2 regions of the Parapusillimonas sp. JC17 genome follow, and region 2 is predicted to be linked to the other one. Evidence: riboswitches for the same ligand, from Rfam matches in the RefSeq annotation. Region 2 holds a riboswitch; the other holds the start of a gene.
What was found. Region 2 has a riboswitch for glycine ahead of gcvT (glycine cleavage system aminomethyltransferase GcvT). Riboswitches for the same ligand answer to the same signal wherever they lie in the genome.

Region 1: another riboswitch for glycine. It lies ahead of ACSBPU_RS07605 (D-amino acid dehydrogenase); the one in region 2 lies ahead of gcvT (glycine cleavage system aminomethyltransferase GcvT).

What each region holds. Positions count from the first base shown of each region.
Region 1 covers NZ_CP197474.1:1,580,931-1,589,784, reverse strand. Annotated here, with positions in the region: gene ACSBPU_RS07635 (fumarylacetoacetate hydrolase family protein) at 1-586, opposite strand, end outside; gene ACSBPU_RS07630 (tripartite tricarboxylate transporter substrate binding protein) at 617-1,579, opposite strand; gene ACSBPU_RS07625 (IclR family transcriptional regulator) at 1,684-2,466, opposite strand; gene ACSBPU_RS07620 (M20 family metallopeptidase) at 2,745-3,872, opposite strand; gene ACSBPU_RS07615 (LysR family transcriptional regulator) at 4,028-4,933, shown strand; gene ACSBPU_RS07610 (PACE efflux transporter) at 4,953-5,426, opposite strand; glycine riboswitch at 5,592-5,682, shown strand; glycine riboswitch at 5,683-5,770, shown strand; gene ACSBPU_RS07605 (D-amino acid dehydrogenase) at 5,810-7,051, shown strand; gene ACSBPU_RS07600 (YkgJ family cysteine cluster protein) at 7,127-7,618, shown strand; gene ACSBPU_RS07595 (phosphorylase) at 7,820-8,695, opposite strand.
Region 2 covers NZ_CP197474.1:3,730,942-3,739,795, reverse strand. Annotated here, with positions in the region: gene ACSBPU_RS18095 (arginine/lysine/ornithine decarboxylase) at 1-1,773, shown strand, start outside; gene ACSBPU_RS18090 (NAD(P)/FAD-dependent oxidoreductase) at 1,804-3,042, shown strand; gene ACSBPU_RS18085 (Bug family tripartite tricarboxylate transporter substrate binding protein) at 3,106-3,534, opposite strand; glycine riboswitch at 3,667-3,758, shown strand; glycine riboswitch at 3,830-3,940, shown strand; gene gcvT (glycine cleavage system aminomethyltransferase GcvT) at 4,006-5,100, shown strand; gene gcvH (glycine cleavage system protein GcvH) at 5,144-5,521, shown strand; gene gcvP (aminomethyl-transferring glycine dehydrogenase) at 5,564-8,461, shown strand; gene ACSBPU_RS18065 (aspartate aminotransferase family protein) at 8,601-8,854, opposite strand, start outside.

The DNA of each region.
Region 1 (8,854 bases), 2.2 Mb from region 2:
TGCTGGACGCCGGCTTGCCCGTCAGGAAGCCAAAGGTGCGCTTCAGCTCGGCCGGGATCAAAGACCGCAGCGAAATATCGTTCATCAAGACGAAAAGCTTGATGTGCCGGCTTGCGTCTTCGCGATCGACGCCCACGGGCACGTCGTCAGTCACCGCGAAGATCTCGGCTTCGAAATCGATGCCCAGGTCATCGGAAGGAAGCTTCACCGTCTCGTTCCAGGCCATGAAGCCATGCGATATTCCTTGGTACACCAAGGGTTTCTCGTAGAAATCGTCGGGTATGGCCTCGCCTCGCGCGGCACGGTTGCGCTTGATATGGCTGGCGTAGGCCGCGCCGTCCAGGAACTGGTATGCGCGCGGCAGGGGCGCCGCCAGTGTGTCGAGATCGAGCGGAAACTGCCCCTCGACATCGCCCGCATTGAGCTGGTCATACAAGCGTTGGAGCGCAGGAGACACCTGGGCCCAGTTATCGAGCGCGTACTGCATGGTGGGCGCGGCCGCCCCGGCCTTCACTGCCTTGCCCAGGTCGCGGCTGACGACGGCCAACGCGCCGTCCCGACCCGAACGTAAAGATGCGAGCTTCATAGTACCTTCTTCCTACTCGTTGTTGCTGTTTCACTGCTGAGGGATCTGGGCTTGCTGCACGACCTGCTTCCACTGGACGATGTTGTCGCGGATCATGTCGCGCATGCCGTCGGGCGAGCTGTAGTAAGGTTCGCTTCCCATATCGTTGAGCTTCTTCCTGACGCCGGGATCCTTCAGGATGTCGTCCAAAGTGGCGTTCAGCTTGCCGATCACGTCGGCCGGCGTTCCGGCGGGCGCCGCCAGCCCCAGCCACGACATCACCTCGAAGCCGGGCAAGGCCTTATTGGCCGGAGGCACGTCGGGCAACAAGGGCCAGGGCTCGCTGCTGGTCACCGCCAAGGCGCGCAGCTTTCCTGCGTGGATTTGCGGGCCTGCCACGGTCGCCGTATCGACAAGGACGTCGACGTCGCCGGCGATCACCGATACGACGGGCGCGCCGCCGCCCCGGTATGGAATATGCAACATGGGGGCCTTGGCGGTGGACGCCAGCAGTTCGCCCGTCAGGTGCTGGGTGGAGCCGACGCCCACGGAGGAAAAACTCACACCGTCGGATTTCCCACGCGCGGTCTCCAGCAGCTGGGCCAGCGTCTTGGCGGGATTATCGGCGCTGACGGCCACGACGAAAGGAAATTGCGTGACCGTGGAGATCATGGAGAAGTCGGCCACGGGATCGTAGGGAACCGACTTGCGGACCGCGGCCGAAGCGGTATGCCCACCGGTCAGCATGATCAGCGTATAGCCGTCGGCGGGCGCCTTTGCGACATGGCCGGACGCAATGGTGCCGCCGGCGCCGGTCCGGGATTCCACCACGAAAGGTTGCTTGAGACGGCCTTCGAGCTCTGCCGCGACGAGCCGCGCGACCGAATCGGCGTTGCCGCCGGCACCGAAGCCGTGAATCAGCGTAACGGGTTTTTCGGGATAGGCGGCAGTGGCGGCACCGCTTGCGAAAGCCATGGCCAGACCGGCCAGCAGTGCTTTGAAATTGAATTCCATCGGGGTCTCCTTGATTCTTGTGAGCGTCAAGGACAGACTATAGAGAGCCCCGCGCCGAATGCGCCACAGTTTTCCATTGGATGGAAATGATCTGCGCGAAGGACTCAAGCTGCGGCGTTCAGCGCCTTGCGTATGGCCCTTGCCCGGGTCTGCAGGATGGAAGCCAGGGACTGTATGCGGGCCGGGCCCATGCGCCCGTCGATGGCGGCCACGCTGATCGCGGCGATGGGCTGGTCCAGAGAATCGAACAAGGGTACGCCCACGGCGGACACACCCGGATTGACCTGGTTCCGGATAAAAGCATAACCGTCCTTCCTGCAGCGCGCGACCGCTTTGTGCAAATCGATTTCAAGGCGGCTTCCGCCTTTGGCTGGAACATCGGTGGCCAAGCTGGCGATCAGGGCTTCGCGCTCTTCCTCGGGCAGAAAGGCCAGCATTGCCAAGCCGCCCGCGCCCAGGCCCAGCGGCCGCCTGCTGCCGACCTCCAGCGTCAGTACGCGAACGGGCGACGGCCCTTCGTAGCGGTCCAGGCAGACCGCGTCCGCGCCACTGCGCACAGTTAGGTACACGGTATCGCCGACCTCTTCGGCAAGGGATAGCAAGTAACGGCGGCAGGGCTCGCGCAGATCGAAGGACATCGAGGCCGCCACGCCCAGCTCGAAGGCCAGCGGGCCAAGCAGATAGCGCTTGTTGGACTCGTTCTGCACCACCATCCGCTGCTGTATCAGCCGCTGCAACAGGCGGTGCACGGTGGAATAAGGCAGGCCGGTGTCCGAAGCGAGCCGGGTGAGCGGCAGCCCCCTGCGTCCCGCAGTGGCCATATGCTTCATCAATTGCACCGCCCTTTCTATCGTTCCAACGTCGCCTTGTGCCGCTTTACCTCCCATGATGGCTCCTGTGATGCGCCGACTTCGGGCGCCGGATGGCATTATAGGCGCGGCGCGGGCTGCGGGAAGAACAATTCCATTTGATGGAAAACGGCGCGGGTAGAGGGGGTCAGACCCCATACGGGGTCTGACCCCGAACAACCGTCATGAAGGGGTCTGACCCCGGGCAACCTTATCATCGTTATGAAAAAGGGTCAGACCCCATGCGGGGTCTGAACTTCGATCAACCTGGCCGCCTCGGAAAAGGGGTCAGACCCCGCATGGGGTCTGACCCCGAATCAGGTCAGTTCAGCCAGCAGCAGCCGCCAGAACTCCAGTCTTTTTTCCAGTGTCGAGACGAGGATGTGCTCGTTCAAGGTGTGGGCGCCATCGCCATCCGCGCCAACGCCGTCGATGGTAGGGATGCCCAGGGCGGCGGTGAAATTGGCGTCGCTGCCGCCTCCGGTCATGGGGGCCTCTTCGAGTTCGAATCCGGCACGACGCGCGCAATCCTGGGCGACGGCCAGCAATTTCGCCGTTCCGTCGCTGCGCGTCATGGGCGGGCGATTGAGTTCCGCCTTGACGGCCAGTTCGACGTCGGGGTCGACGGCCTTCAGCGCATTGATGCGCGACAGGATGAATTCGGCCGCTTCCCGATCGGGCACCCGGAAATCGACGACCGCCCTGCATTCGGCCGGGACCACGTTGGTGGCGGTGCCGCCTTTCAGTGTGCCGACGCTGACGGTGATGCCTCGTGCATAGTCGGTCATGGCTTCGAGCGCCAGGACCTGGTGCGCCATCTCCTTGATCGCGCTCCGTCCTTTTTCGTGTGCGACGCCAGCATGCGACGGCCGACCGCGCGCGGTAAGGGTGACCATCCCCGTGCCTTTGCGCGCGGTCACGCATCGTCCGCCGTCGGCCCTTGCCGGTTCGGTCACCAGCACACAGCGCGCACGCGCCGCGTAATGTTCGATGCTGGCCCGCGAGGCGTGGCTGCCGGTCTCCTCGTCGGGCGAAAACAAGTAATCGACGGGCAGCGCCGTGCCGCCGTTTGCGGTCGCCTGCCCCATGGCGGCCAGCGCCAGGTAAGCGCCGGCCTTCATGTCGTACGTGCCGGGGCCGTACAGGCGGTCGCCCTCTTGCCGGACCGGGTTTTCAAGCAGCGTGCCGACGGGATGGACGGTATCGAGGTGCGCGAGAATCAGTATGCCCGGTCGATCATCCCCGGTTTTGCGATTACTGACGCATAGCAAGGGCCCCACGTCGCCGGCCAACGGCTCGATACTCGCGCTCAGGCCCAGCTTGCGCGCTTGCTCCCCGGCCATTTGCATCATCTGCCCGACCCGCCCCGGGTCGTGTGTCGGCGATTCCAGCCGCACCCATTCCTCGATGCCTGCGACGAGGCTTTCCGTGGTTTCCCTGTTCATTGCACCTTCCATGTGAATGTTAGACAAGAGGCTGAAGCCGGACGCGCGGCGCCAAGCGCAAACCATTCTACCTGCCCGCTCCGCGACACATGGCGCCAGGAAATCCAGGTTGCATTACACTCATATCAAATAAACTGAAGGATGAAAGAGGCGCCATGGCCTTCACGACGGAAAACGTCAAGGTATTTCTTGCTGTGCTGGACACCGGCAGCTTTTCAGCTGCCGCCCGGCGGCTGGGCCGTGTACCGTCCGCGGTCAGCATGATGGTCGCGCAGCTCGAGGCGGAACTCGACCTGGCCTTGTTCGACCGCTCAGGCCGCGAACCCCGGCCAACCAGCGCCGCACTTGCCCTGGAACCCCAGGCGCGACAGCTTGCGGGTCAGTTGCGCCAATTGCAGACCCATGCGCTCGCCCTGCACAAGGGCCTGGAAAGCCGCTTGACGCTGGCTATTGCGCCCGAGCTGCTGTCCGCACCCTGGAATGATCCCCTGGTCCTGCTTTCCAATGAATTCCCATCGCTCGAGGTCGAAGTGCTCTCGGCGCCGCAGGCCGACGCGCTTCGCATGCTCGAACAGGACAGCGCCCAGCTGGCCATCGTGTTCGAGCGTCCCGCCACCAACGAGCATGAGGCCTTTCAGGAATTCAGCAGCGAAATCCTGGTCGCCGTCATCGCCCCCGATCATCCCGCGTTCTCGAACGGCCGCAGCATGCTGCGCCAGGAGGAATTGCTCGATATCCGGCAAATCGTCGTGGCCGGCCGAGATGCCGACGAAACCGATCCCCGCGTCGTCGTGGCGCGGCAGATATGGAGAACCGACAATTACCTGGCCACGCTGAGCCTGGTACGGTCGGGACTGGGCTGGGCCTACCTGCCGCGCTCCCTGGTGCAGCCGCTCACCCAGAGCGGAACGCTGGTCGAGATCACTTTCGAGAACATCAGCAATCAGCTACAGCTGTGGGTGGATGTCGTCTGGTTGCGGGATCGACCCCTGGGGCTGGGCGCGCGCCGCTTCATCGAGCTGGTCAGGCAGGTACGGGGCCCGCGCCAGATCGGCGATTAGAGCCTGCATCAACCAGGGCCTAGGCGGCCTGCCGCGCCTCGGACGTGGGCGGGCCGGCTTTCATCGAGGGAGCTGGCTGCATGGCCGATGCAGGCAGCCCAAACACCTTGTCGAAAATCAGGCTGAACACGAAGGTATAGACCAGGAAAAATACGATGAAGCCCAGATCCAGCACGAATGCTTCCCACCAGGATACATTCAGCCACCATGCGAAAAAAGGCACGAACGCCACGATGAGGCCGCCTTCGAAGCCGATGGCGTGCGCCACGCGGCGCTTCACGCTGCGGCCCTTGATCGTCTGGCGGGATTCCCAGTGCTCGAAAAGCGCATTCCAGACAAGATTCCAGACCACCGCAATCAAGGATGCGGCAACGGCCGCGACGCCTGCATGGCCCGGTGCATGCCCGAGCATCGCCAGCGCGACGCTGGTCAGGATGACGGCGATGAGCTCATAAAGCGATACATAAACCACCTTGCGTTTGACGCCCTGCATGGTGCGACTCCATAAATACTTTGATTGAACCGAAAGAAATATACCTCCGCCTCAGCCCCGAAAAAAGTCAGCTTCTATCAGTTTTTCTGACATGTTGACCGTACCACGGGTTTATCCCCAATTGAGCTCTTTCCGGAATCCGGCTACGCTCTTGCTCGTCCATATAAAGATCATGCAGAAGAGTCCGGCCATCCATGCCGGCGCCGACGGAGCAACCGCCCCGGAAACTCTCAGGCCACAGGACTGCAACGGTCAGGACAATCTGGAGAGCGGCGCGTTGGGCGCCCACCGAAGGGGAACCCGGCAAGGGTGAAACTCTCAGGTAAACGGACAGATGGGGCGTCGCCGTCATTCGGCGGCGACCACATCTATCTGGAGCTCTCATGCACCATATCGCCATCATCGGCGCCGGCATCAGCGGCGTCACGTCCGCCTACGCCCTTGCCAAGCAAGGCCATGCGGTTACCGTCATCGATCGCCTGCGCTATTGCGCCATGGAAACGTCGTATGCCAATGGCGGCCAGCTATCGGCCTGCAACGCAGAAGTCTGGAACAGCACCTCGACCGTTCTGAAAGGAATGCGCTGGATGCTGCGCCGCGATGCCCCGCTGCTCGTCAACCCATCCCCAAGCTGGCACAAGTACTCATGGATGGCGGAGTTCGTCCGCCATATCGGCAATTACCGAGAGAACACGCTGCGTACGACACGACTCGCCATCGAAGCACGCCAGCATCTGTACAAGATGGCGGAAGACGAAGGCATAGACTTTGACCTGGAAACACGCGGCATCCTGCATGTGTTCCACGATCGGAAAAGCTTCGAAGCCGGTCGGCGGGTCAATGCGCTATTGCGCGAAGGCGGCCTCGAACGCCACGAAGTCACACCCGCCGAGGCGCGCGACATCGAACCCACGCTGACCACCGAATGCTATGGGGGCTTTTACACGCCCTCCGACGCCACGGGCGACATACACAAGTTCACGCGCGGATTGGCGCAGGCGTGCGAGCGCAAGGGCGTGCGCTTCCTGATGGACACGGAAGTCACCGATATCTCCGCCCTGGAGCAAGGCCATCGACTAACCATCAGGCAGGCATCCACCGAGCACCTGGACGCCGATGCCGTCATCGTCTGCGCCGGCACGGCCAGCCGGCGATTCGCCTCGATGCTGGGCGACCGTGTGAATATCTATCCGGTAAAGGGGTATTCCATCACGGTCAACCTTGAAGACGAGCAAAGCATCGCGGGGGCTCCCTGGGTCAGCCTGCTGGACGAAGAAGCCAAGATCGTGACCAGCCGCCTGGGGCGCAATCGCTTCCGGGTAGCGGGCACGGCGGAATTCAACGGCTACAACAAGGACATCCGCGCCGACCGGATACTGCCCCTGACCAATTGGGTCCACCGCCATTTTCCGCAGGTTGACACTTCACGCGTCATTCCTTGGACGGGACTGAGGCCCATGATGCCCGACATGATGCCGCGGGTGAAGGCGGGCAGACGGCCCGGGGTCTTCTACAATACGGGCCATGGGCACCTGGGCTGGACACTGTCGCCGATCACGGCGCAGATGCTGGTCGACGAGATCGCCCGCAGCGGCGCCAGAACCCAGGTCGCCGTGGCGGCCTGAACCCATGGAATATTTTATTTTGTAAGTCGTCCCGCGCACGGAAAATGGCGTAGTAAACTCTGCGCTCCACTTTCCGTGCCGAACACCATCATGCTCGATGAGCGCTTTTCCATTGCGCAGCTTTCGCGCCTATCGCCGCGAGGCAAATCGGCGGCCAACGACGACACTCACACCAATCCCTGCCTCAGCTGCGGAGCATGCTGCGCACACTTCAGGGTTTCCTTCTATTGCGGGGAAATCGCCGATGAGCGCGGCGGCATGGTCCCTCCCGAACTGGTCACGCAAGTGGGACCCCTGCGCGCCTGCATGAAAGGCACGGAATATGGCGGCAAGCGCTGCATCGCGCTGCGAGGAGAGCTCGGCCAGGACGGAATCCATTGCGCCATCTACGAGCAGCGCCCTTCGCCGTGCCGTGAATTTCCGGCTTGGCAAGAAGATGGTTCTCCCAACCCGGACTGCCAGCGCGTCCGCATGAAGATCGGCCTGCCGCCGCTGCCGGCCATCACAAAAGACGACGACCTCGACCCGGGAAATACGCCGCCCCGCCGTGGCGACGTCGCTGCCTGATCTGCCTTGGGGTCAGACCCATTTTCGGCCTGGGGTCAGACCCCATGCGGGGCCTGACCCCAAAATCAACGAACAAGCGGCAGCTCCCAATTTCGGCCTGGGGTCAGACCCCGTATGGGGTCTGACCCCAAAATCAATGAACAAGCGGCAGGCCCCATTTTCGGCCCGGGGTCAGACCCCGTACGGGGTCTGCCCCCCAGTTCAACGCTCCCAGGACGCCTCGGCCAGCACGGCCAGCGGCCCGGCCTTCCGGATGGGTGCGACGTGCTCGGGGTGTTTCACATACAAGGCGCCTGCGAAGGCCAGGGCGTTGACCGACACGTTGTGAGAATGCTCTTGCTTGCGTGGCACCAGGAGCATCCAGCCGTTCTGAACCAGCATGTTGCAAGGCGGCATCAGCCCTTCTTCGTCGGGCTCCAGGCCCAGCTTCGCGCACGCAAGACCGTAGGCGCCGGACATGCTGGCCGCAGACGCATCGATGTCCGCCGACCGCTGTGCCAGCACACGGGCGAACACGTGCCTGACCGGCAGGACGGCATGTTCTTCGAGCGCCAACTCGGGCGCGTCCGCCGACAGATGGGCGATCAGGGGATCCAGGCTGGCATTGCCGGGCGCCGCCGGCAGCCATTGCACATGCTTATGCCGCTGACTGGCGCCCGCCGGCCCGCCGCCGTTGTAGAAGCCGAGCCCTCCCGATTCCGACAGCAGGCTGGCCAGCACCCAGAAGTCCTCGTAAGCGAGCGGCTGCCGCTGCTCCGCGAATTCCCGACGCGCCAGGACGAGATGGCGATCGCATACCGGGAATTTATTCAGGATGGCGACATGGTGATCGCCGAAAGGCCCGACCGTCAATGCCGGTTCGGGCGACAGGAAGGGATTGAAATCCGGATCGCGCGGACCGCCCGGCATCGCGGGCTTGGCCACGTTCTTCGCCGCCAGCGAAGACAGCCACCGGACAATGAAAGGCAGGCCGCCGTCGGTGATCTCGACTTGTTCGGCCTGGATGGGCTGCAAGGCGCCCGATGCCAGCGCATCGGCCGCGCGTTCATCAACGGCCTTCATGAATGCAGTCGTCATGCTTTCCCCCTATTGCTCAATGCTCATCCGGGCATTGTAAAGGGTCAGCCCCTGCACCCGCATCGCCGGGGTCAGACCCCGTATGGGGTCTGACCCCAACGCAATGGCTCAAGAGTCCAACCCAGCCGTGCCCCGCATGGGTCAGACCCCGTATGGGGT
Region 2 (8,854 bases):
GGCTCCTATTCCTGGCACTGCCCGGGGCATTCGGGCGGCGTCGCTTTCCTGAAGAGCCCGGTGGGGCAGATGTTCCACCAGTTCTTCGGCGAGAACATGCTGCGCGCCGACGTCTGCAATGCCGTCGACGAACTGGGCCAGTTGCTGGACCACACCGGCCCCGTCGCCGAATCCGAGCTCAACGCCGCGCGCATTTTTCACGCCGACCACTGCTTTTTTGTGACCAACGGCACGTCCACATCGAACAAGATCGTGTGGCATGCCAACGTGGCATCGGACGACGTCGTCGTGGTGGACCGCAACTGCCACAAATCCATTCTGCACGCCATCACCATGACGGGCGCGATCCCGGTGTTCCTGCGGCCTACCCGCAATCACCTGGGCATCATCGGCCCCATCCCGCTGGACGAATTCGATCCCGAGAACATCCGCAAGAAGATCGAGGCCAATCCGTTTGCCCGCAATGCAAAGGACAAGCGTCCCCGCATCCTGACGCTCACTCAAAGCACTTACGACGGCGTGATCTACAACGTCGAGATGATCAAGGAAAAGCTGGGCTCGGAGATCGACACCCTGCACTTCGACGAGGCATGGCTGCCGCACGCGGCTTTCCATGACTTCTATAAAGACATGCACGCCATCGGCGAAAACCGGCCGCGCAGCCCGGATGCCATGATCTTCGCGACGCACTCCACGCACAAGCTGCTGGCGGGGCTGTCTCAGGCATCCCAGATCACGGTGCAGGATTCCGAGACGCGCCGGCTGGACCGCAATGTGTTCAATGAAGCCTACCTCATGCACACCTCGACATCGCCGCAGTACGCGATCATCGCGTCCTGTGACGTGGCGGCGGCAATGATGGAGCCTCCCGGCGGAACGGCGCTGGTCGAGGAAAGCATCAGCGAAGCCATGGATTTCCGCCGGGCAATGCGCAAGGTGGAATCCGAGTTCGGCAAGAACGACTGGTGGTTCAAGGTATGGGGTCCGAACCGGCTGGTCTCCGACGGCATCGGGAACCGCGACGATTGGTTGCTGCAGTCGGGCGACGAATGGCACGGCTTTGGCGACCTGGCCGAAGACTTCAACATGCTGGATCCGATCAAGGCCACCGTGGTGACGCCGGGTCTGGATATTTCCGGAACCTTCGCGGAAACCGGGATACCCGCCGCGCTGGTGTCCAAGTATCTGGCCGAGCATGGCGTCGTGATTGAGAAGACCGGCCTGTACTCGTTTTTCATCCTGTTCACCATAGGCATCACCAAGGGGCGCTGGAACACCCTCTTGACGGCCTTGCAGCAGTTCAAGGACGACTACGATCGCAACCAGCCCATGTGGCGCATCCTGCCCGATTTCTGCAAGGAGCATCCTCGCTACGAGAAAATGGGGCTGCGCGACCTGTGCCAGCAGATCCACGAGGCCTATCGCAAGTACGACCTGGCGCGGCTGACGACCGAGGTCTACCTGAGCGACATGGTCCCCGCCATGAAGCCTTCGGACGCCTACGCCAAGATGGCGCACCGCGAAGCGGAACGCGTGAGCATCGACGAACTGGAAGGGCGCGTAACAGGCGTGCTGCTTACCCCTTACCCGCCGGGCATCCCCTTGCTGATTCCGGGCGAGCGTTTCAACAAGCGCATCGTCCACTATCTGCAATTCGCCCGCGAATTCAATGCCAAGTTCCCGGGTTTCGAAACCTACGTGCATGGTCTGGCGCAGGATATGGGACCGGACGGCATGGGCCGTTATTACGTCGACTGCATCAAGGAAGACTAGGGTCTGTCGAGGCTAGGGGGCCGTAACGCAATGTTCGACGTCGCTGTGATCGGCGCCGGGGCGGCAGGCATGATGGCCGCCGCCGTCGCGGGCCAGCGCGGCCTGCGCGTGGTGCTGATCGACCATGCGCGGCGGCTGGCTGAAAAAATCCGGATTTCGGGTGGCGGGCGCTGCAATTTCACCAACATCGGCACCACGCCCGCCAACTTCATTTCGCAAAACCCCGATTTCTGCCGGTCGGCATTGTCTGCCTACACGCCCAGGGACTTTCTCGACCTGATCCGCAAGCACGGCATTTCCTGGCATGAAAAGCATCGCGGCCAATTGTTCTGCGATGAATCCAGCGAAGACATCATCGACATGCTGCGGCGCGAGTGCGAGGCCGGCAAGGTGTCGTGGCGCATGCCGTGCGCAGTGAGCGAAATCCAGCGTGAGGCGGACGGGTTCCGCCTCGCTACAGATCAGGGCCCCATCGAGGCTCGCCAGCTCGTCCTGGCGACGGGCGGCATGGCGATCCCGCAACTGGGCGCCACGGATTTCGCGCTGGGCATCGCCCGCCAGTTCGGCCTGAAAGTCGTGGAGCCGCGTCCCGCGCTGGTTCCGCTGACCTTCGATCCGGCATCATGGGCGCCGTTTTCCGAGCTCAGCGGCGTGGCGCTGGAAGTATGCGTGCGCAGCAAGCCGGAGGGTGGCAAGGCAACGTCCGGCAGGGCGCGCGGCGTGGCACCGGCCGTGTTCCTCGAAGATCTGCTTTTTACGCATCGCGGCCTGTCCGGCCCGGCGATCCTGCAGATCTCCAGCTACTGGAACCCCGGCGAGACCATACATATCGATCTTGCTCATGCACAGGATCTGGAGCGCGAGCTGCTGGACGCGAAGCCCGGCAGCCGCCAGCAACTTGGCACGGTGCTGGCCGGGCTGTGGCCCAAGCGGCTGGCCGAACAACTGCTTGCGACGCTGGATTCCGCCGCGCCGGACCTGGCCACGCGCAGACTGGCCGATGTGCCGGACAAGACGCTGCGCCGGCTCGCGTCGCGCATCCATGACTGGGCGCTCATGCCCAGCGGCACGGTCGGATACAAGAAGGCCGAGGTCATGCGCGGCGGCGTGGACACGCGCGGCCTGAACCAGAAAACCATGGAGGCACGCAGCGTGCCGGGTCTGTACTTCATCGGCGAAGCGGTGGACGTCACCGGCTGGCTGGGCGGCTACAACTTCCAGTGGGCATGGGCCTCCGGGGTGGCCTGCGGGCGGGCGCTGGCAGGCTGACCGCGGCGGTGCCGTTGATGCGGGCGACTTCGGTTCCTGTCCGGAACGCCCGCGCGTCATCGCCTATTCGACGTTGATTTTCTGTTCTTCGATCAAGGCGGCAAGCAGCTTGCGCTCGTCGAGCAGCAGTTGGCGGAACTGCCGGGAGTCCAGCGTTTTCGTTTCCGCGCCCAGGCCGTTATAGCGCTCTTCCACATCCTTGTCAGACAGCGCCTTGGCCAATTCCTTGTTCAAGCGCTCGAGGATTTCGGGCGGTGTGCCCTTGGGCGCCCACATGCCGAACCAGATATCCAGGTCTGCTTCCTTGAAGCCCAATTCGCCCACGGTGGGAGCGTCCGGGAAGAAGGGTGAGCGCGTGGCACTGACGATGCCCAGCAGCTTGACCTTGTTCGTACGGATATGGGGAAAGGCGATGCCCGGATCGCAGACGAAGTCCGCCTGGCCCGACAGGACGTCCTGCAGCGCCGGGGCGGACTTTTCCCTGAGCGACATGAGCCATACCCTGCATTACCTGCTGAAGCTGCTGGATAACATGAAGCTGCTGGACGGCGAACAGCCGGCTGACGAAGAGCGGAAACCGCTTTGAATTCAGGGCGCTTTCGAGTTATTCTTACGGGCTGCTGTTCACATCGAGTGGGAGAGCGCCGGCTTTTCCCCGGCCGCCGAAGGCGCAATTCGCCCAGAATCGCTCAGGCACCCCGTACCGCTCGTGTATTGCTTTGCCTGGGGTCAGACCCCTTTGCGTCAGGGGTCAGACCCCGTACGGGGTCTGACCCCGGGCCAAGCAAGACAGCATTCTGGAGAGACTCAGGCCGCCGCATATTGGCCGGCCGGGCGCCGAAGGTGAATACCCCTTGACCAGGGGCCAACTCTCAGGCAAAAGGACAGAAGGGCGATGCGGCCAGCGTGTTAGCTGGCTTACGTCGTATTTCCATCAGTCGTTTTCCCGTCACCGGAGCCCCCATGTCTTCTACCCTAAAGCAAACCCCCCTGTATGCGGTGCATATCGAATCCGGCGCCAAGATGGTCGATTTCGGTGGCTGGGACATGCCCGTGTCCTATGGGTCGCAGCTCGAGGAGCACCACGCCGTGCGCCAGGATGCCGGCATGTTCGACGTCTCGCACATGCTGAATGTCGACGTGAAAGGCGCAGGCGCCAAGGGCTACCTGCAGCGCCTGCTTGCGAACGACGTCGCAAAGCTGACGGTGCCGGGCAAGGCGCTGTATTCCTGCATGCTGAACCCCGAGGGCGGCGTCATCGACGACCTGATCGTCTATTTCTTTGGGCCTGACGATTGGCGCGTGGTCGTCAACGCCGGCACGGCCGACAAGGACGTGGCCTGGATGCAGAACGTGGCCCGGTCGGGAGGATTCGATGTGCAGGTGCTGCCCCGGCGCGACCTCGCCATGCTGGCGGTGCAAGGCCCCAATGCCCGCGAACGGGTATGGGCTGCTCGTCCGGGCTGGAAGGCCGCAACGGCCGAGCTCCAGCCCTTCACCGGCGTGGCGGTGCCAGACGGCGCGCTAGTGGCCCGAACGGGCTACACCGGTGAAGACGGTTTCGAAATCGTGCTTCCGGCCGCTCAGGCAGAAGCCCTGTGGCGCGACCTTGCCGCGCTCGGCGTCCGCCCCTGCGGTCTGGGCGCACGCGACACCTTGCGCCTGGAAGCCGGCATGAACCTGTATGGCCAGGAAATGGACGAGCAAGTGAATCCGCTGGTCTCGGGCCTGGCATGGACGGTATCTTTCAAGGATGCGGACCGCGGTTTCATCGGACGCGATGCGCTCGAGGCCGCCGAAGTCGACCGCGGCCTGGTCGGCGTGAAGCTGCTGGAGCGCGGGGTGATGCGCGGGCACATGAAAATCCGCAGCGACAAAGGAGACGGCGAGCTCACCAGCGGTTCGATGTCGCCGACCATGGGGATTTCCATCGGCATGGCGCGGGTCCCCGTGGGCGTGCAGCCCGGCGATGCGGTCCAGGTCGAGATCCGGGGCAAATGGCTGCCCGCCCAAGTGGTAAAAATGCCTTTCGTACGCAACGGCAAAGTGATTGCCTGATTCAAGTTCCTAAACACTAATATCAATACAAACGGGGTAACACATGACTCTTCCCACCGATCGCAAATACACATCCTCCCACGAATGGGTCAAGCCCGAAGGCGACCTGCTGCTGGTGGGCATCACCGATACCGCGCAGGATCAGCTGGGCGACCTGGTGTTCGTCGGCGACGTCAACACGGGCGCGCAGCTTACGGCCGGTGAAACCGCCGGCGTCGTGGAGTCGGTCAAGGCCGCCTCCGACATCTACGCGCCGGTGAACGGCGAAATCGTGGAATTCAACGAGGCGCTGAACGATCAGCCCAACCTCATCAACGAAGCGGCTTTCGATACCTGGATCTACAAGCTCAAGCCCGAGAACATGTCCGATATCGACGGCTTGCTCGATGCCGCCGGCTACCAGGCTATTTCCAACGATTGATGGCATTTACCCGCCGCGAACCCGTTTTTGTTTAGGTCGACTATGTTGCGTGAACTTGATCCCCATTCCGATTTCATCCCCAGGCACCTGGGCCCGTCTCCAGCCGATCAGGCAAGAATGCTGCAGGCCATCGGCGCGCCCGACCTTCATTCGCTGATCGCCGAGGTCGTGCCGGACAGCATCCTCAAAAGGGGTGCGCTGAAGCTTCCGGCGGCGCGCAGCGAAGCGGATGCGCTGGCGGAACTCAAGGAAATCGCGGGACGGAATCAGATGTTCCGCAACTACATCGGCCAGGGTTACTACGGTAACCACGTACCCAACGTCATCCTGCGCAACATCCTGGAAAATCCCGCCTGGTATACGGCATATACGCCATACCAGCCCGAGATTTCCCAGGGCAGGCTCGAGGCCCTGCTGAACTACCAGACCATGGTGGCCGACCTCACCGGGCTGGACATCGCCAACGCTTCGCTGCTGGACGAGGGCACCGCCGCGTCCGAAGCCATGACCTTGGCGCGGCGCGGCTCGCGTTCCAAGAGCAAGGTGTTTTTCGTATCGCAGCATTGCCATCCGCAGACGATCGAAGTGGTCCGGACTCGAGCCAGCGGCCTGGACATCGAAATCGTGGTCGGCGATGAATCCCAGGGGCTGCCCGACTGCTTCGGCGTGTTGCTGCAGTATCCGCACAGCCTGGGCGGCGTGGCAGACTACCGCGCCCTCGCTCAGGCCGCGCACGACCAGGGCGCCGTCGTGGCTGTTGCCACTGATCTCCTCGCCTTGGCCTTGCTGGTGCCCCCCGGCGAATGGGGCGCCGACATCGCCGTCGGTTCAGCACAGCGCTTCGGCGTGCCGCTCGGATATGGCGGCCCTCACGCCGGCTTCATGGCCTGCAAGGATGCCTTCAAGCGCAACATGCCCGGCCGCCTGGTAGGCGTTTCCAAAGACAGCCAGGGCGCGCCGGCGCTGCGCTTGGCATTGCAGACACGCGAGCAGCACATACGCCGTGAAAAGGCCACCTCCAATATCTGCACCGCCCAGGTCCTGCTTGCCGTCATGGCTGGCATGTATGCCGTCTGGCATGGTCCCGCGGGCATCAAGCGCATCGCGGAGCGTGTCGCCTACCTGACCGCCTATCTGCGCGATGCGCTGGCCGGCCTGGGTGTTGCCAGCGTCAATGAACAGTTTTTCGATACCTTGCTGCTGAATACCGGCGCGCACACCGCCGCCATCGTCAAGGCGGCAAGGGCGGCGTCCATCAATCTGCGCGTGGTGAGCGACGCCCAACTGGCGGTATCCCTGGACGAAACCGTGACGGTCGCCGACTTGGACGCCTTGCTGCACGTGTTCGCCGCCGGGATGGGCGGCAACTGGACTCCGCCTGCCGATCGCAGTCTGCCGGCGGCGCATGGCATCCCTCAGGGCCTGCTGCGCCAGTCGCCGATACTCTCGCACCCGATCTTCTCGCGCATCCGTTCGGAAACCGACATGCTGCGCTATTTGCGCGGTCTGGCCGACAAGGACTTGGCGCTCGATCGCACGATGATCCCTCTGGGCTCGTGCACCATGAAGCTGAATGCCACGGCCGAGATGATTCCCGTCACCTGGCCCGAGTTCGGCAATATGCATCCCTTCGCGCCTGTCGAACAGGCCAAGGGCTACAAGGAATTGATCGACCGCCTGTCCGCCTCTTTGTGCGAAATCACGGGGTACGACTCCATCAGCCTGCAGCCGAATTCCGGCGCGCAGGGCGAGTATGCCGGCCTGCTGGCCATCCGCGGCTACCATCGCGCCAACGGCCAGCATCAGCGCGACGTCTGCCTGATTCCGTCCTCCGCGCATGGCACCAACCCTGCGTCCGCCCAACTGGCTGGCATGGAAGTCGTTGTCGTGGCGTCCGACGATGAAGGCAATGTGGACGTCGAAGACTTGAAGGCGAAGATCGCCAAGGTGGGCGACCGGCTCGCGGCCTTGATGATTACCTATCCTTCTACGCATGGCGTCTTCGAGACGGCGGTGACGGAAATCTGCGCGCTCGTCCATGACGCGGGCGGCCAGGTCTATCTGGACGGCGCCAATATGAACGCCATGGTGGGTTTGGCGCAGCCCGGCAAGTTCGGTTCGGACGTCTCGCACCTGAACTTGCACAAGACCTTCTGCATCCCCCACGGCGGCGGCGGTCCCGGTGTAGGTCCGGTTGCCGTGCGCTCGCATCTGGCGCCTTATCTTCCGGCCGTGCTGGACGAATCCGGCAGCCTGCCCGAAGGCGCCGAAGTCGGGCCGGTGTCCGCGGCGCCCTACGGGTCGGCCAGCGTGCTGCCCATTTCCTATATGTACATCACGCTGATGGGCGCCGAAGGCCTGCTCGCCGCCACCGAGACGGCCATACTCAATGCCAACTATATCGCCGCGCGCCTGCGGGAACATTACCCCATTCTGTATGCGGGTCCCAACGGCCGTGTCGCGCACGAGTGCATACTCGATGTGCGCCCCATCAAGGACGCATGCGGCATCACGGCGGAAGACATTGCCAAGCGCTTGATGGATTATGGCTTCCATGCGCCTACCATGAGCTTCCCCGTGGCCGGTACGCTGATGGTGGAGCCGACGGAATCCGAAGGCCTGGCCGAACTGGATCGCTTCATCGATGCGATGATCGCCATCCGCCAGGAAATCGCCGGTATCGAGCGTGGCGAGAAGGATACGGAAGACAACGTGCTCAAGAACGCGCCGCACACCGCGCAAATGCTGCTGGTGAATCAGTGGCATCACGACTACACCCGCGAAGAGGCGGCCTATCCGGTCGCCGGCCTGCGCGACAGCAAGTACTGGCCGCCGGTCGCGCGCGTGGACAACGCCTACGGGGACCGCAACCTCATGTGCTCCTGCCCCCCGCTCAGCGACTATGTCGAGAACGAGGCGCCTAGCGAAAGCATGGTTTGATGTAAGGGGTCAGACCCCGTACGGGGTCTGACCCCACGCTGACCCCACGAAAAAAGATCGGGGTCGGACCCTGTTCGGGTCCGACCCCATGTAAAGAAGGTCTGGGGTCAGACCCCATGCGGGGTCTGACCCCTGCGCTTTACGCGACCGTCTTCAAGACCTTGTCTATCGTTTCGAAGATTTCGGTGATTTGCTGTTCTTCGACGATGAGCGGCGGCGAAACGGCGATGATGTCGCCGGTGTAGCGCACCATGACGCCGGCGTCGAAGCATTTTGAGAACACCTCGGCGGCGCGTGCGCCGGGTGCGCCGTCGCGGGGTTTTAGCTCGATGCCGGCGACCAATCCCAGGTTGCGGACGTCGATGACGTGGCGCGCATTCTGCAGATTGTGGG